Regions from separate parts of the Phyllobacterium sp. MT110 genome, predicted to be linked through region 2. Evidence: riboswitches for the same ligand, from Rfam matches in the RefSeq annotation. Region 2 holds a riboswitch; each other region holds the start of a gene.
The links. A riboswitch is a leader RNA that binds a small molecule or an ion and turns the genes downstream of it on or off. The one in region 2 is predicted to bind thiamine pyrophosphate.
Positions count from the first base shown of each region.

Region 1: linked by a shared signal. The riboswitch ahead of AC1Q5O_RS20640 (ABC transporter permease) and the one ahead of thiB (thiamine ABC transporter substrate binding subunit) in region 2 are both predicted to bind thiamine pyrophosphate.
Region 3: linked by a shared signal. The riboswitch ahead of thiC (phosphomethylpyrimidine synthase ThiC) and the one ahead of thiB (thiamine ABC transporter substrate binding subunit) in region 2 are both predicted to bind thiamine pyrophosphate.

Region 1 is NZ_JBXAFE010000005.1:185,883-190,176, reverse strand. It holds gene thiD (bifunctional hydroxymethylpyrimidine kinase/phosphomethylpyrimidine kinase) at 1-56, opposite strand, end outside; gene thiE (thiamine phosphate synthase) at 53-715, opposite strand; gene AC1Q5O_RS20645 (ABC transporter substrate-binding protein) at 741-1,694, opposite strand; gene AC1Q5O_RS20640 (ABC transporter permease) at 1,733-2,476, opposite strand; TPP riboswitch at 2,588-2,690, opposite strand; gene AC1Q5O_RS20635 (TadE/TadG family type IV pilus assembly protein) at 2,747-3,703, opposite strand; gene AC1Q5O_RS20630 (ABC transporter ATP-binding protein) at 3,829-4,294, opposite strand, start outside.
Region 2 is NZ_JBXAFE010000002.1:490,209-494,502, reverse strand. It holds gene AC1Q5O_RS13985 (YMGG-like glycine zipper-containing protein) at 1-144, opposite strand, end outside; gene AC1Q5O_RS13980 (YMGG-like glycine zipper-containing protein) at 288-578, opposite strand; gene AC1Q5O_RS13975 (thiamine diphosphokinase) at 682-1,308, opposite strand; gene AC1Q5O_RS13970 (hypothetical protein) at 1,363-1,560, opposite strand; TPP riboswitch at 1,718-1,834, shown strand; gene thiB (thiamine ABC transporter substrate binding subunit) at 1,879-2,898, shown strand; gene thiP (thiamine/thiamine pyrophosphate ABC transporter permease) at 2,903-4,294, shown strand, end outside.
Region 3 is NZ_JBXAFE010000001.1:1,779,514-1,783,807, reverse strand. It holds gene rpsU (30S ribosomal protein S21) at 1-261, shown strand, start outside; gene AC1Q5O_RS09145 (NADPH-dependent FMN reductase) at 470-1,039, shown strand; TPP riboswitch at 1,129-1,245, shown strand; gene thiC (phosphomethylpyrimidine synthase ThiC) at 1,343-3,175, shown strand; gene thiO (glycine oxidase ThiO) at 3,175-4,128, shown strand; gene thiS (sulfur carrier protein ThiS) at 4,131-4,294, shown strand, end outside.

The DNA.
Region 1 (4,294 bases), on a different contig from region 2:
ATACCGGCGCCACCGCCGCTGTCGGAACCGGCAATGGTCAGGGCAATGGCGGTCATGCGGTTGCCCTCAACGCCTCGTCGACGGCATCGCGAAGCACCTGTGCGGCGGCGCGCGGATCCGCCTGACGGAAGATCGCCGAAATCACCGCAACCCCATCGGCGCCTGCGCGAATAGCCGGCGCGACCCGGCCGAGATCGATGCCCGCGATGGCGCCGACCGGCAGGTCGGGCTTTGCCGCGCGGATGATGGCCGCCAGCCGGGCAAACCCGTCAAAACCGATCGGGCCGTCGGGATTGTGCTTGGCAGGGGTTTCGAACAGACCGCCCACGCAGGCATAGTCGATGGCAGAGCTTATGGCCACCTGCGCATCGGCTTCATTCTTCACCGTCAGGCCGATGATTGCATCGGGGCCAAGCAGCGTGCGGGCGTCGGCGACCAGCATGTCCTCGCGCCCCACGTGCACACCCTCGACACCCGCCACCAGCGCGACGTCGATGCGGTCATTCACAAGCAGGGGGATGCCTGTGCCGTGCAGGGCCGCATGGATGGCACGGGCGCGCTCCACCATCTTGCGCGTCGGCGAATTCTTGTCGCGATACTGGATGATCGTGGCCCCGCCCCGCGCGGCCTGCAAAGCCAGGGCACCCAGATCGGCATCACCGCCGATGGCATCGACATCGACAATGGCATTCAGGCGGAAATCTACTTTTGGCATGGTCTTTTTCTCCGAATAAATCGTTTCACTGCAGTTCAACGGCGAGGTCATCCACCTTGGGCACCGATTTGATCAGTCCCGCCTCGTGCATGAACACGCCGAGCCGTTCATAACGGCTGCGGTCGAGAGCGGCGGGACGCTTGGCAAAACGCGGCAATGTATCGATCCATGCCTGCCGGTTCAGCGCATTGTCGAGATCGGGATAGGCCTTGATGAACAGCGACCAGGACTCATCGGGATGGTTGGTCAGATAGATCGCGCCCTTTTCCACGGCGCCGATGAAACGTTTCAAACGGTCGTCTTTCGCCAGATCGGGATGGGTCAGGAAGATCAGCTCGTCATAAACGGGCACGCCATGCTCCTCGGGAAAGAATGCCGTTCCCTTGTGGCCTTCCTGCGCCATCTGCGTCAGCTCGAAATTGCGGTAGCCACCCACCGTGGCATCCACCTGATTGGCGATCAGCGATGCCGACAGGGCGAAGTTGACATTGATCAGCTCGACATCTCCCGTCTTCAGGCCTTCGGATTTCAGCATCGCGCCGAGCATGGCATCCTCAAAACCAGCCACGGAAAACCCGACTTTTTTGCCCTTCAGGTCCTTCAGGCTCTTGATCGGGCCATCGGCGAGGACGGTCACCGTGTTGAGCGGCGTCTCCACCAGGGTGCCGAAACGCACCAGCGGCAGGCCTTCATCATGGCTGAGATAAAGGTTGGGCTGGTAGCCGATGGCGATGTCCGCCTGCTTGGCCGCCACGAGGCGCGGCGGCGCTGCCGGATCGGCCGGCGGGATCAGATCCACGTCCAGTCCCGCTTCGCTGAAGAAGCCCTTTTCGCGGGCAACAACCAGCGGTGCATGGTCGGGGTTGACGAACCATTCCAGCAGGACAGACAGCTTGTCTGCGGCCGCGGCGGGAGATGCGAGGAGAGACAAGGCGGTTAGCAGGACGATGGCGGGGGCAAACGCACGGCGGCGAAACATGGGCATTCCTTTATCAACGGGACGGGAAAACGGAGTGGTCATGATGCCTGCACCCAGGGCGTGAGACGTGCGGCGAAGGCATCGACGAGGAAACGCAGAACGATGGTCAGAACGGCGAGGATGATGAGAGCGGCAAACAGCGTGTCGGTCTGCATGCGGGCATTGGCCTGCAGCATGACGAAGCCAAGTCCGCGCGAGGCACCGACCCATTCGCCGATCACGGCGCCAATGGGGGCAAAGACCGCCGCAACACGCAGGCCCGAACCGAGGCCGGGCAAGGCGCTGGGCACACGGATGAGGAACAGCGTCGCCAGCGGCGAAGCCTGTGTCAGGGCGGCGGCATCCAGCAGGTCCTGACTGGTCCGCCGCAGTGCATCGGCAAAGGACGAGGCGACGGGGAAGAAGATGATCAGGCTGGCCATGACGACCTTGGACGCGAGGCCGAAGCCGAACCAGAGAACCAGGAGCGGCGCAATGGCAAAGACCGGAAGCGCCTGCAGGACCAGCAGCAGAGGCCAGACGATCTGGCCGAAACCCGGCAGGCCGGCCACCAGAAGCGCAACAAGGATTCCGGCCATGGCACCGAAGAACAGCCCGAGCACGATCTCAAGCACCGTGATGGCGGCGTTGCTCAGGAGATAATGCTGCTGCTCGACCAGGGCGGCAATGACAGAACCGGGGCCGGGCAGGATGAAGCGCGGCGGCTGCAGCATCCAGACAGCGAGCTGCCAGCACGCAAGCACAGCCAGCAGGGCCCCGGCGATGCGGACGAGCATGCGCATGGCGGGCCGTCACAGACTCGGCGATTGGTGGTTCAGCGAAAACGGCATCTGCAGGACTCCATCAAACGTGTGGAGATCCGGATATGTGCGAAGACAAGGCAGAGTGCGTGAAGAATGCTCAATTCCCGTTCCTACGCCGGCATAACCCGGATCAGGTTCAAGGGTCCAGCTCGACGCTATCTCAGCACTGTACAGTGCCCCCCTCGGAATGAAGTCATGATGGAGCGGCGGGGGCGTAAAGTCAATCGCGCCGCTTGAGGATTGCAGACATCAGTTGGTCAGGCGGACATTCTCGCCATCGACAGCTTTGCACCCGGAAATAACCGTGTAGAAAAGATCTTGCTGGTCCCAGCCACCGCCGTCTTCCCAAGCATGTTCGTGAGATTGTTTATCGCAACTGAGCAGATCAGTTAACTTTGTATCACCATTTTTCTTCAGCTGCACACCGTCAACGAAGAGATGATCCACAGTATTTCCATCATTGGTTTGGTATGTTGCGTCATAATTCCTATATCCGCTCGATGCAGTTTTACACGTAACTGTGTTTGTACCAGCTGTGGAATTATAACGGCCGACATCACAACCGTCCTTTTTGACTTCCATTTTGATATACAGTGTTTGGTAGTCGCCGAGCACAACGTTGCCGTCAGCCGGACTCATGGTTTTGACCCCTGTTCCTCGCCAATTGAGGGCAGTCTTGTCTTTGGCCTCATACAGCACGGTGCCTAACGTCACTTCCTTAGTTGAACCAGGGCGAGTGACGACAATCGAAACCTTTTTGGCCCAAATGCCGTACATGTCCTTCAAAATGATTTTGGCTTCTGACGGTTTCAACGGCGCCAGCGCAGTTGAAGTCACACCAATCTGGACTGAGTTCTGGTTCAGTAACGACATGAAGAGGGTATTGGTCTGCCCTCCCAGATTGACGGTGACCTTCTGGTCCTTTGCACTGAAATTGACGCTGACAGCGCCAGCCTTGTCCCCAAGGTTGGCACGCAAAAAGGCCCGTGCCCTGTCCTCGGCAGCCTGTGCATTGCCACCCGTGAAGATGGAGGCACCGGCCAGCGCCGCTGTGTCAGCGGCGTTCTGCAAATTGACTCTTTCATTTGAGGCAACGGTATAGTCAAGGGCAAGACCGGTCATGCCCATAAGCGGCACAAGCAGCAGACCGAAGGTCAGTGCCGTGGCGCCACGCTTGTCTCTCAGGAATTGTTTGAATTTGCTCATAGCCCGCTCCGGTTGTTGAGCGAACCATGAAGGCCATGCCGTAAATGCCTGCTTAGCAAATTCGTTCAGATTGTCTCAATCTGCGATAAGTCGTGCACCATGGTAAAAATCCGATAAAGCACGACCTAGGCAGCGGGTGCGCCCGGCCGCACAAAACCCTCGCTGGCAACGAGCAGATTGCGCGTATAGGCCTGCGTCACCTTGCGGGCGGCAAGATCGGCGGCGGAAAGGCGCTCCACCTCGGCACCGCTCTGCATGACCATCAGCCGGTCGCACATGTGGGTGACCACCGCCAGATCGTGACTGACCATCAGGAAGGTCAGCTTGCGGTCGCGGCGTATCTGTTCCAGCAGGTTCAGCACTTCGGCCTGTACGGATGCGTCGAGCGCCGATGTCGGTTCATCGAGCAGCAGGATCGACGGCTCCAGGATCAATGCCCGGGCGATAGCGACACGCTGGCGCTGGCCGCCGGACAGCTGATGCGAATAACGGAAGCGGAAGCTGGAGCCGAGGCCCACCTCGTCGAGCGCGCGCAGAATGCGCTTTTCAATGTCGGCAAATCCGTGGACCGCCAGTGGTTCCAGCAGAAGC
Region 2 (4,294 bases):
GAGTGCCTGTCCGGCGAGTGCGCCGACACCGCCGCCGATCAACGCGCCCGTCCCGGCCCGCTGGTTCTGTTCGCTCGTTTCACAACCGGCCAATGACATGGCCAGAAGCGCGGAAACCGCAATGGCGGTCAAACGAAAACTCATTAGTCAATCCTCTCAACATGAATATAGCGGCCATATCGTGCGGGCTTAATGCGGCAGAACAAAGATCAGCCCATGCACCCCAGCGCCTCAAACAAAAACAGGCCGGTTTCCCGGCCTGTTCCGCTTTCCCTGATGGGGAAGGATTAGTAACCGCGGCAAGGCGCGCGATAACGCTCGCCGTAACGGTTTTCATATGTGCAGTAACGGCGGCCATCATTGTTGGCCGTTGCGGCACCAACAGCCACACCACCAACACCACCGATGGCAGCACCAGCCAGTGCGCCACGGCCACCACCGATTGCACCACCAGCCAAAGCACCAAGTGCTGCACCGCCAACGCCATAACCCGCTGTACGCTGCTCACTTGTTGTGCAACCGGCTACCGAAAATGCCAGAAGTGCGGCAACTGCTACTGTCGACAAACTTTTCAACATGGAAGACCTCTCCCGTTTCAAAACTAAACTAACCAGCTTGCGTCCCCAATGCTGTGCCGCAAGAATTGCACTTTCCGCGTTGTTTTACAAGCGGTTCGCAATTTTACGGCGCAGCAATCAGGACTGCATTGCCTGAACGAAGCGATACGTGGAGATTTCCACACACGGCATTCGACACTGTAAGCGATGAACCGAAAGAAAGTTCCATATTTTCCAGCGGCCATCGCGCACCATGGATAAATAATCCGCGCAGGGACGTAAAGGCCACAATGCTGAATACCGTTCCATCGGCAAAATCGAACGCATAGTCTCCTGCAACCAGGGGATGCGCTTCCTCGCTTCCGCTGGAGAGAATGATCTTCCGGCCTTCCGCCGCATGGCGGGTGGCCATGGTCAGGTGCAGCAGGGTGTGGTCGGTGCGTTCACCGCCAAAGGCGCCGCACAGGATCACTTCGGTGGCGCCCAGCCGGTAGGCCTCGTTGAGTGCCAGTTCGCCGTCGGTCATGTCCTTGGCGGCCGGAAAAACCGAACGCGGCACATGCGCATAGCGTTCGGCAAGTTCAGGCGATGTCGAATCGAAATCGCCCAGCCACAACTCGGGTTCAACGCCCAGCGCCTGCGCATGGGCAATGCCGCCATCGGCGGCAAGAACGCGCGCCCCGGCAATGAGATGCCGAAGACGGTCGGTGACGTGAACGGTTCCACCAAGAAGAAGGACGAATTTGCTCATGCACCGGCCATAGCATGGCACAAGCCGGTCGCACAGGGCATCCGTGTTTCTCGGTTAAACGAAGCGCCCGAGTGCAATCGCGGCCATACCGGCAATCGCCACGCCGATGGCCAGAAACAGGCTCGGATAGAGCTCCGGGATGAATTTCTGCCGGCGCGGACGAAGGAGGATCGCCTTGCGGCGGGCGTTTTGGGAAGCCGGGTTCTGCTGCGCCCTGACATGGGAATGATAAAAACCGTGACCACGAAACATGATTGACCCTTTCCATCGGAAAACAGCCGCACGGGATGTTTTCGCTGGGGACAATAGGCGCGCCAGTATCAGCTTTCGATTTGGCAGAACCGGCAAAACATAAAGATTTCATAAGCATCGACCGCTTGCACGGCTTCGGCCGAACCTCTATCCTTGTCACGCTCTAACGGGGTGCCGGTCGCATGGACCGGCTGAGAGGCGCACGGGGAAACCCTGCCAACCCGCGGAACCTGATCCGGTTTGTACCGGCGGAGGGATTAGACGCGGCAGATTTGCCGGCGCACCAATCCTTTTGAACACTGCTGATAGGAGGCGCCGATGCGGCCATTCGAGACTATTGTAAAAACAGCGGCCATTGTGACCGCTCTGTTCGCCGTCATTCCCCTTGGCACCGCGCATGCCGAAGGCAAACTCACCGTCTACACCTATGAAAGCTTCACCGCCGAATGGGGTCCCGGCCCGAAGGTCAAACAAGCCTTCGAAAAGCAATGTGCCTGCACGGTCGAATTCGTGGCGGTTGCCGATGGCGTTGCCCTGCTCAACCGGGTCAAGCTGGAAGGCGAGTCAACCAAGGCGGATGTGGTGCTCGGCCTCGACACCAACCTGACCTATGAGGCCAGGCAAACCGGCCTGTTTGCCCCCCATGGCATCGACACCTCCGCCGTGAGCATCCCCGGCGGCTACAAGGATGATACCTTCGTTCCCTACGATTACGGCTATTTCGCCGTCATCTATGATTCCGAGAAGCTGAAGACGCCGCCGGAAAGCCTGAAGGAACTGGTCGAAGGCGACCCGAAGCAGAAGATCGTCATCGAAGACCCCCGCACCTCGACGCCCGGTCTCGGCCTGCTGCTCTGGGTCAAGTCGGTCTATGGCGACAAGGCGGGGGAAGCCTGGGCAAAGCTGAAAGACCGCGTGCTGACCGTCACGCCCGGCTGGTCGGAAGCCTATGGCCTCTTCACCAAGGGCGAAGCGCCGCTGGTGCTGTCCTACACGACGTCGCCTGCCTATCACCTGATCGCCGAGCGCGTGGACCGCTACAAGGCCATTTCGTTCAGCGAAGGCCATTACCTGCAGGTCGAAGTCGCTGCCCAGACCGTCAACGGGGCGAAAAACCCGCTATCGGCGCAGTTTCTTGCCTTCATGACCAGCCCGGCGTTTCAGGACGCGATTCCTGAAAACAACTGGATGTATCCGGCTGCGAAAACCACCGACGCGCTGAACCCGGCCTTCGAAACCCTTGTTCAACCCGTCAAGACCCTGGCCTTCCCGTCCGAAGAGGTCGCCAAGAACCGTAAAGCCTGGATCGACGAATGGCTCGCGGCCATGAGCCTGTAGCATTGTGATTGCCATCCGCAGTTTCAGACCATGGGCGGGGGCATGCGCCCTCGCCTTTCTGGCGGCACTTGCGGGTGGCGCACTTCTCAGTCTCGCATCCGAAGCGCTGCGCGGCGGCGTGGAAGGTTTTGCCGCATTCGACAGCTATCTGTGGCGGGTGGCTCGGTTCACGCTGGTGCAGGCGCTCCTGTCCATGCTGCTTGCGGTTGCCCTTGCCATTCCACTCGCGCGCGCCTTGCATGAACATCCCGCCTTTCCCGGCCGCGCGCTGATTCTGCGCCTGTTTGCCCTGCCCTTGGCCTTACCCGCACTTGTTGCGGTGCTGGGTATCACCAGCATCTATGGCCGCAACGGCCTGCTGGCCTTTGCTTTCAGCAGCCTCGGCATGGACACCATACCCAATATTTACGGGCTTCCCGGCATCCTTCTCGCCCACGTCTTTTTCAACCTGCCGCTGGCGACCCGGCTGGTGCTTGCAAGCCTTGATTCCATTCCTTCGGATTACTGGAAACTCGCCGCGCAGCTCGGCATGGGCGGTTGGGCACGCTTCCGCCTGATCGAATGGCCGGTCATCCGCCGCAATCTGTCCGGTATTGCCGGGCTGATCTTCATGCTCTGCATCACCTCGTTCACGATCGTGCTGACTCTGGGCGGCGGACCGCGTGCCACCACGCTGGAAGTGGCGATCTACCAGTCCCTGCATTTCGATTTCGATATTGCCCGCGCCGTCTCGCTCACATTGCTGCAACTGGGCCTGACCATCGCCGTGCTGCTGCTGCTCGGCCTGACGGGCAAACCGGCAGACGAAGGCTTCAGTCTTCAGACGACCACGCGGCGCTTCGAGCGGCCGGGCCGTGCAGCGCAATGCGTCAATACAGCGATCATTCTCCTCGGACTGCTCTTTGTCGGCCTGCCCATGGGCGGAACCGTTGTCTCCGGGCTTGGCGCCGACCTGGCGCGCCTGATGAGCGAATCCATCGTCTGGCGCGCCATTGCCACAAGCATCGTGCTTGGCGCGGCCGCGGCCCTGCTCTCCCTCGCGCTGTCGCTGTCGCTTGTCATCGCCCGGGAGTATCAGCAGAGCCGGCGGCGAACGGTTTCGCCGGGTCTGTTCGAACGGTCACTGGATCTGGGGGCGAGCCTGATCATGGTGGTGCCGCCCATTGTCATCGGCGCCGGCTGGTTCATCCTCTCGCGCCATGCCATCGACCCGTTCAGCCTTGCGCCCGTCATGGTCATCGGCGTCAATGCCGCCATGGCCGTGCCCTTCGCCTTCCGCATCCTGCGCCCGGCCTGGGATACGGCTGCAAGCCGCCACAACCGGCTTTGCCTCCAGCTCGGCATCACCGGCTGGGACCGGCTGCGCCTGATCGACTGGCCGGCTTTGCGCCTGCCC
Region 3 (4,294 bases), on a different contig from region 2:
CGTGATAACAATGTTGAACAGGCCCTCCGGGTCCTGAAAAAGAAGATGCAGCGCGAAGGTCTCTTTCGCGAAATGAAGGCGCGCCAGGCTTTTGAAAAGCCGTCCGAGCGCCGTGTCCGTGAAAAGGCTGAAGCCGTCAGCCGCGCCCGCAAGGCAGCGCGCAAGCAGGCACAGCGTGAAGGTCTGCTTCCTGGTCCGAAGAAGAAAGAACGCGTTGCCCGTCCAGGTGCCGCGACCAGCGATTTCAGCAACAACCGATAATCAATGACCGGAGTTTCCGGTCCTTGCAAAACGCGACAGAACCCGCACAGCGAGCCATGCTGGAGCGGGTTTCGTTTTGTGAAGACTCCGCCATAACTATCGTCTTCACATCGATATTACCCGGTTTCAAAAAAGTGCCTTCTTGTGCGCCGCATCACGCCGCGCCTATGCATGCTCCATACTATTCAAGCCTTATGGAGACCTTTCAATGGCACCCAAGCTCAACATCGTCCACGTCAGCACCCGGCCGGGCCGCGCCGGTCAGCCGGTTGCCAAGTGGTTCCATGATTTTGCCAGCCAGGACGGCCAGTTCGAGCCGGTTCTGATTGACCTGGCCGATCTCAACCTGCCGGTTTTCGACGAACCAAACCACCCGCGTGCCCGGAAGTATGAGCATGCGCACACGAAAAAGTGGAGCGCGCTGATCGAAGCGGGCGATGCGATCGTGTTCGTGACGCCGGAATATGACTATTTCGCTCCGCCGTCCCTGACCAATGCGATCATTTATCTCTGGCAGGAATGGAACTACAAGCCGGTCGGTTTCGTCAGCTATGGCGGCGTGTCGGGCGGCCTGCGCTCGGTCGAATCGGTCAAGGGCCTCATCGCAGGCCTGCGGATGGTTCCCATTCCCGAAGGCGTTCCCGTTCCGGCGTACCAGCAGTTCATCAACGATGAAGGCGTCTTCCAGGCCAATGAACTGGTGACGGCGAGCGCCAACACCATGATTGGCGAATTGCTCAAGTGGAGCAATGCGTTGAAGCCGCTGCGCGCGTCCTGATCCGGTCAAGGCGCCCGGAATCGACGGGGCGCCACACACACGATTTTACCGATTCGCTTGACAAATGGCGGATCGGGCGTTCAATTCAAGACATTCACCAGGGGGGTCCCGACAAGGGGCTGAGATTCTGCTGGCTTTTGCAGCGCAGTGACCCGTTGAACCTGATCCAGTTCATACTGGCGTAGGGACGGTGCGAAAGTCATGCGAGTCAGCCTCGGCACATCCGTATCCGGATTCGCAATCTCTTTTCATCCTTCCGGCACAGAACTGGGTTTCCACGCTTAACCGCCTAGGAGCCTGATGATGACCGCAATTACCCCAACCGTTTCGGCAGGACCGCTGCCGGCCTCGATCAAAATATACAAACCCGGCCATATCCATCCGGATATCCGCGTGCCGTTGCGCCAGATATCGGTGCATCCAACGGCGGGCGAGCCGCCGGTGACGGTGTACGACGCGTCCGGGCCGTATACGGATGCCAACGCTGCCATTGACATCGCCAAGGGCCTGCCGCGCATTCGCGCAAGCTGGCTTGCCGGCCATGCCGACCTTGCCGCCTATGACGGCCGCCACGTCAAGCTGGAGGACAATGGCTTCGTCACCGGTGAACGGCTGACCCCGGAGTTTCCTGTGCGCAACCGGCCTTTGCGGGCGAAGGGCGATAAAGCCGTGACGCAGCTCGCCTATGCCCGGGCGGGGATCATCACGCCGGAGATGGAATATGTTGCGATCCGTGAAAACCTTGGCCGCGACGCGGCGCGGGCGCAGCTGGAGCGCGACGGCAATTCCTTCGGCGCGTCGGTGCCGGATCATGTCACACCGGAATTCGTCCGCGAGGAGATTGCCCGGGGCAGGGCGATCATTCCGGCCAATGTCAACCATCCTGAACTTGAGCCGATGATCATCGGCCGCAACTTCCTGGTCAAGATCAACGCCAATATCGGCAATTCCGCAGTGACCTCCTCCATGGCGGAGGAAGTGGAAAAAATGGTCTGGGCCATCCGCTGGGGTGCCGACACGGTGATGGACCTGTCGACCGGCCGCAACATCCACAATATCCGCGAATGGATCATCCGCAACGCCCCCGTGCCGATCGGCACCGTGCCGCTCTATCAGGCGCTGGAAAAGGTCGGCGGCATCGCCGAGGACCTGACATGGGAGGTCTATCGCGACACGCTGATCGAGCAGGCGGAGCAGGGTGTCGATTATTTCACCATCCATGCGGGTGTTCGGTTGCATTACATCCCGCTGACCGTCGACCGCGTCACCGGCATCGTGTCGCGTGGCGGCTCGATCATGGCCAAGTGGTGCCTGCATCATCACCGGGAAAGTTTCCTCTACGAGCATTTCGAGGAAATCTGCGATATCTGCCGTGCCTATGATGTCAGCTTCTCGCTGGGTGACGGGCTGCGGCCGGGTTCCATCGCCGATGCGAACGATGCGGCGCAGTTTGCCGAGCTGGAGACGCTGGGGGAACTGACGCAGATTGCCTGGGCCAAGGGCTGCCAGGTGATGATCGAGGGCCCCGGCCACGTGCCGATGCACAAGATCAAGGCGAACATGGACAAGCAGCTTGCCGTCTGCGGCGAGGCGCCGTTCTACACGCTGGGACCGCTTACCACCGATATCGCGCCCGGCTATGATCACATCACGTCGGGCATCGGTGCGGCGATGATCGGCTGGTTCGGCACCGCCATGCTTTGCTATGTCACGCCGAAGGAACATCTCGGACTGCCCAACCGCGACGATGTGAAGATCGGGGTGATCACCTACAAGATCGCCGCCCATGCGGCGGACCTTGCCAAGGGCCATCCGGCGGCGCAGGTGCGGGACGATGCCCTGTCGCGGGCGCGCTTCGAGTTCCGCTGGGAAGACCAGTTCAACCTGTCGCTCGATCCCGAAACGGCGCGGCTGTTCCACGACGAGACATTGCCGAAGGAGGCGCACAAGGTGGCGCATTTCTGCTCCATGTGTGGGCCGAAATTCTGTTCGATGCGGATTTCCCACGATATCCGCGCCGAAGCGCAGAAGGAGGGCATGTCAGCCATGGCGGAAAAATTCCGGCAGGGCGGCGATCTCTACATGCCGCTGAAATCAGCAGCTGTACCCATACCGGTCGGGGGTGACGAATTCTGATGCGTGTTCTTGTCAAAGGCGCCGGCGTGGCCGGGCTCACCGCCGCACATGAACTGATGGCGCGGGGCGCGGACGTAACCGTCTTCGACCCGCGCCGCGACACGTCATCGACCGCCTCCTGGTATGCGGGCGGCATGCTTGCGCCGTATTGCGAGCGGGAAAGTGCCGATGAACAGGTGCTGGAACTCGGATTGAAGGCTGCCTCCTGGTGGGAGGCGGCTCTGCCGGGGCGCGTCGTGCGCAACGGCACGCTGGTGCTGGCGCCAGCGCGTGATGCCGGGGAATTGGACCGTTTCGCATCGCGCACCTCGGGTTTTGCCGGCGTGGACGCGCAGGAACTGGGCAGTCTCGAACCCGACCTTGCGGGGCGGTTCCGCCGGGGGCTGTTTTTCCGGGACGAAGCGCATCTCGATCCGCGCCGCGCCCTGACGGCGCTGGCGGCCAAGCTGGCCGCATCCGGCGTTCGCTTTGAGAACGAGCGGGACGAGGGCAAATTCGACCGCATTGTCGACTGCACCGGTTATTCCACGGCCAAGCCGGATCTGCGCGGGGTGCGCGGTGAAATGCTGATCCTGCAAACCCGCGACATCGTGCTGGCCCGGCCGGTCCGGTTGATCCATCCGCGTTTTCCCGTCTACATCGTCCCGCGCGCCGATCACCTTTTCATGGTCGGCGCGACGATGATCGAAAGCGATGCGACGGGGCCGGTTACTGCCCGGTCGATGATGGAACTGCTCAATGCCGCCTACAGCCTGCATCCGGCCTTTGGCGAGGCAGCGATCATCGAGACCGGTGTCGGCGTGCGCCCGGCCTATGCGGACAATTTTCCGCGCGTGGAGCGCGATGGCCGGGTGATCAGCATCAACGGATTGTACCGGCACGGATTTCTGCTGGCGCCTGCCATGGCGATGCAGGCGGCAGCGATGGCTTTTGACTCGGAGAAGGTAGCTTGATCATGAGACTGATCGTCAATGGAGAGCCGCACGAGGTTGCGGCCAAAACACTGGCCGATTTGCTCGGCGAACTTGAGTATGAGGGCGAATGGCTGGCGACCGCGCTCAATGGCGAGCTGGTGCGGGCGACCGCGCGCGCTGCCGTGGCGCTGAATGACGGCGACCG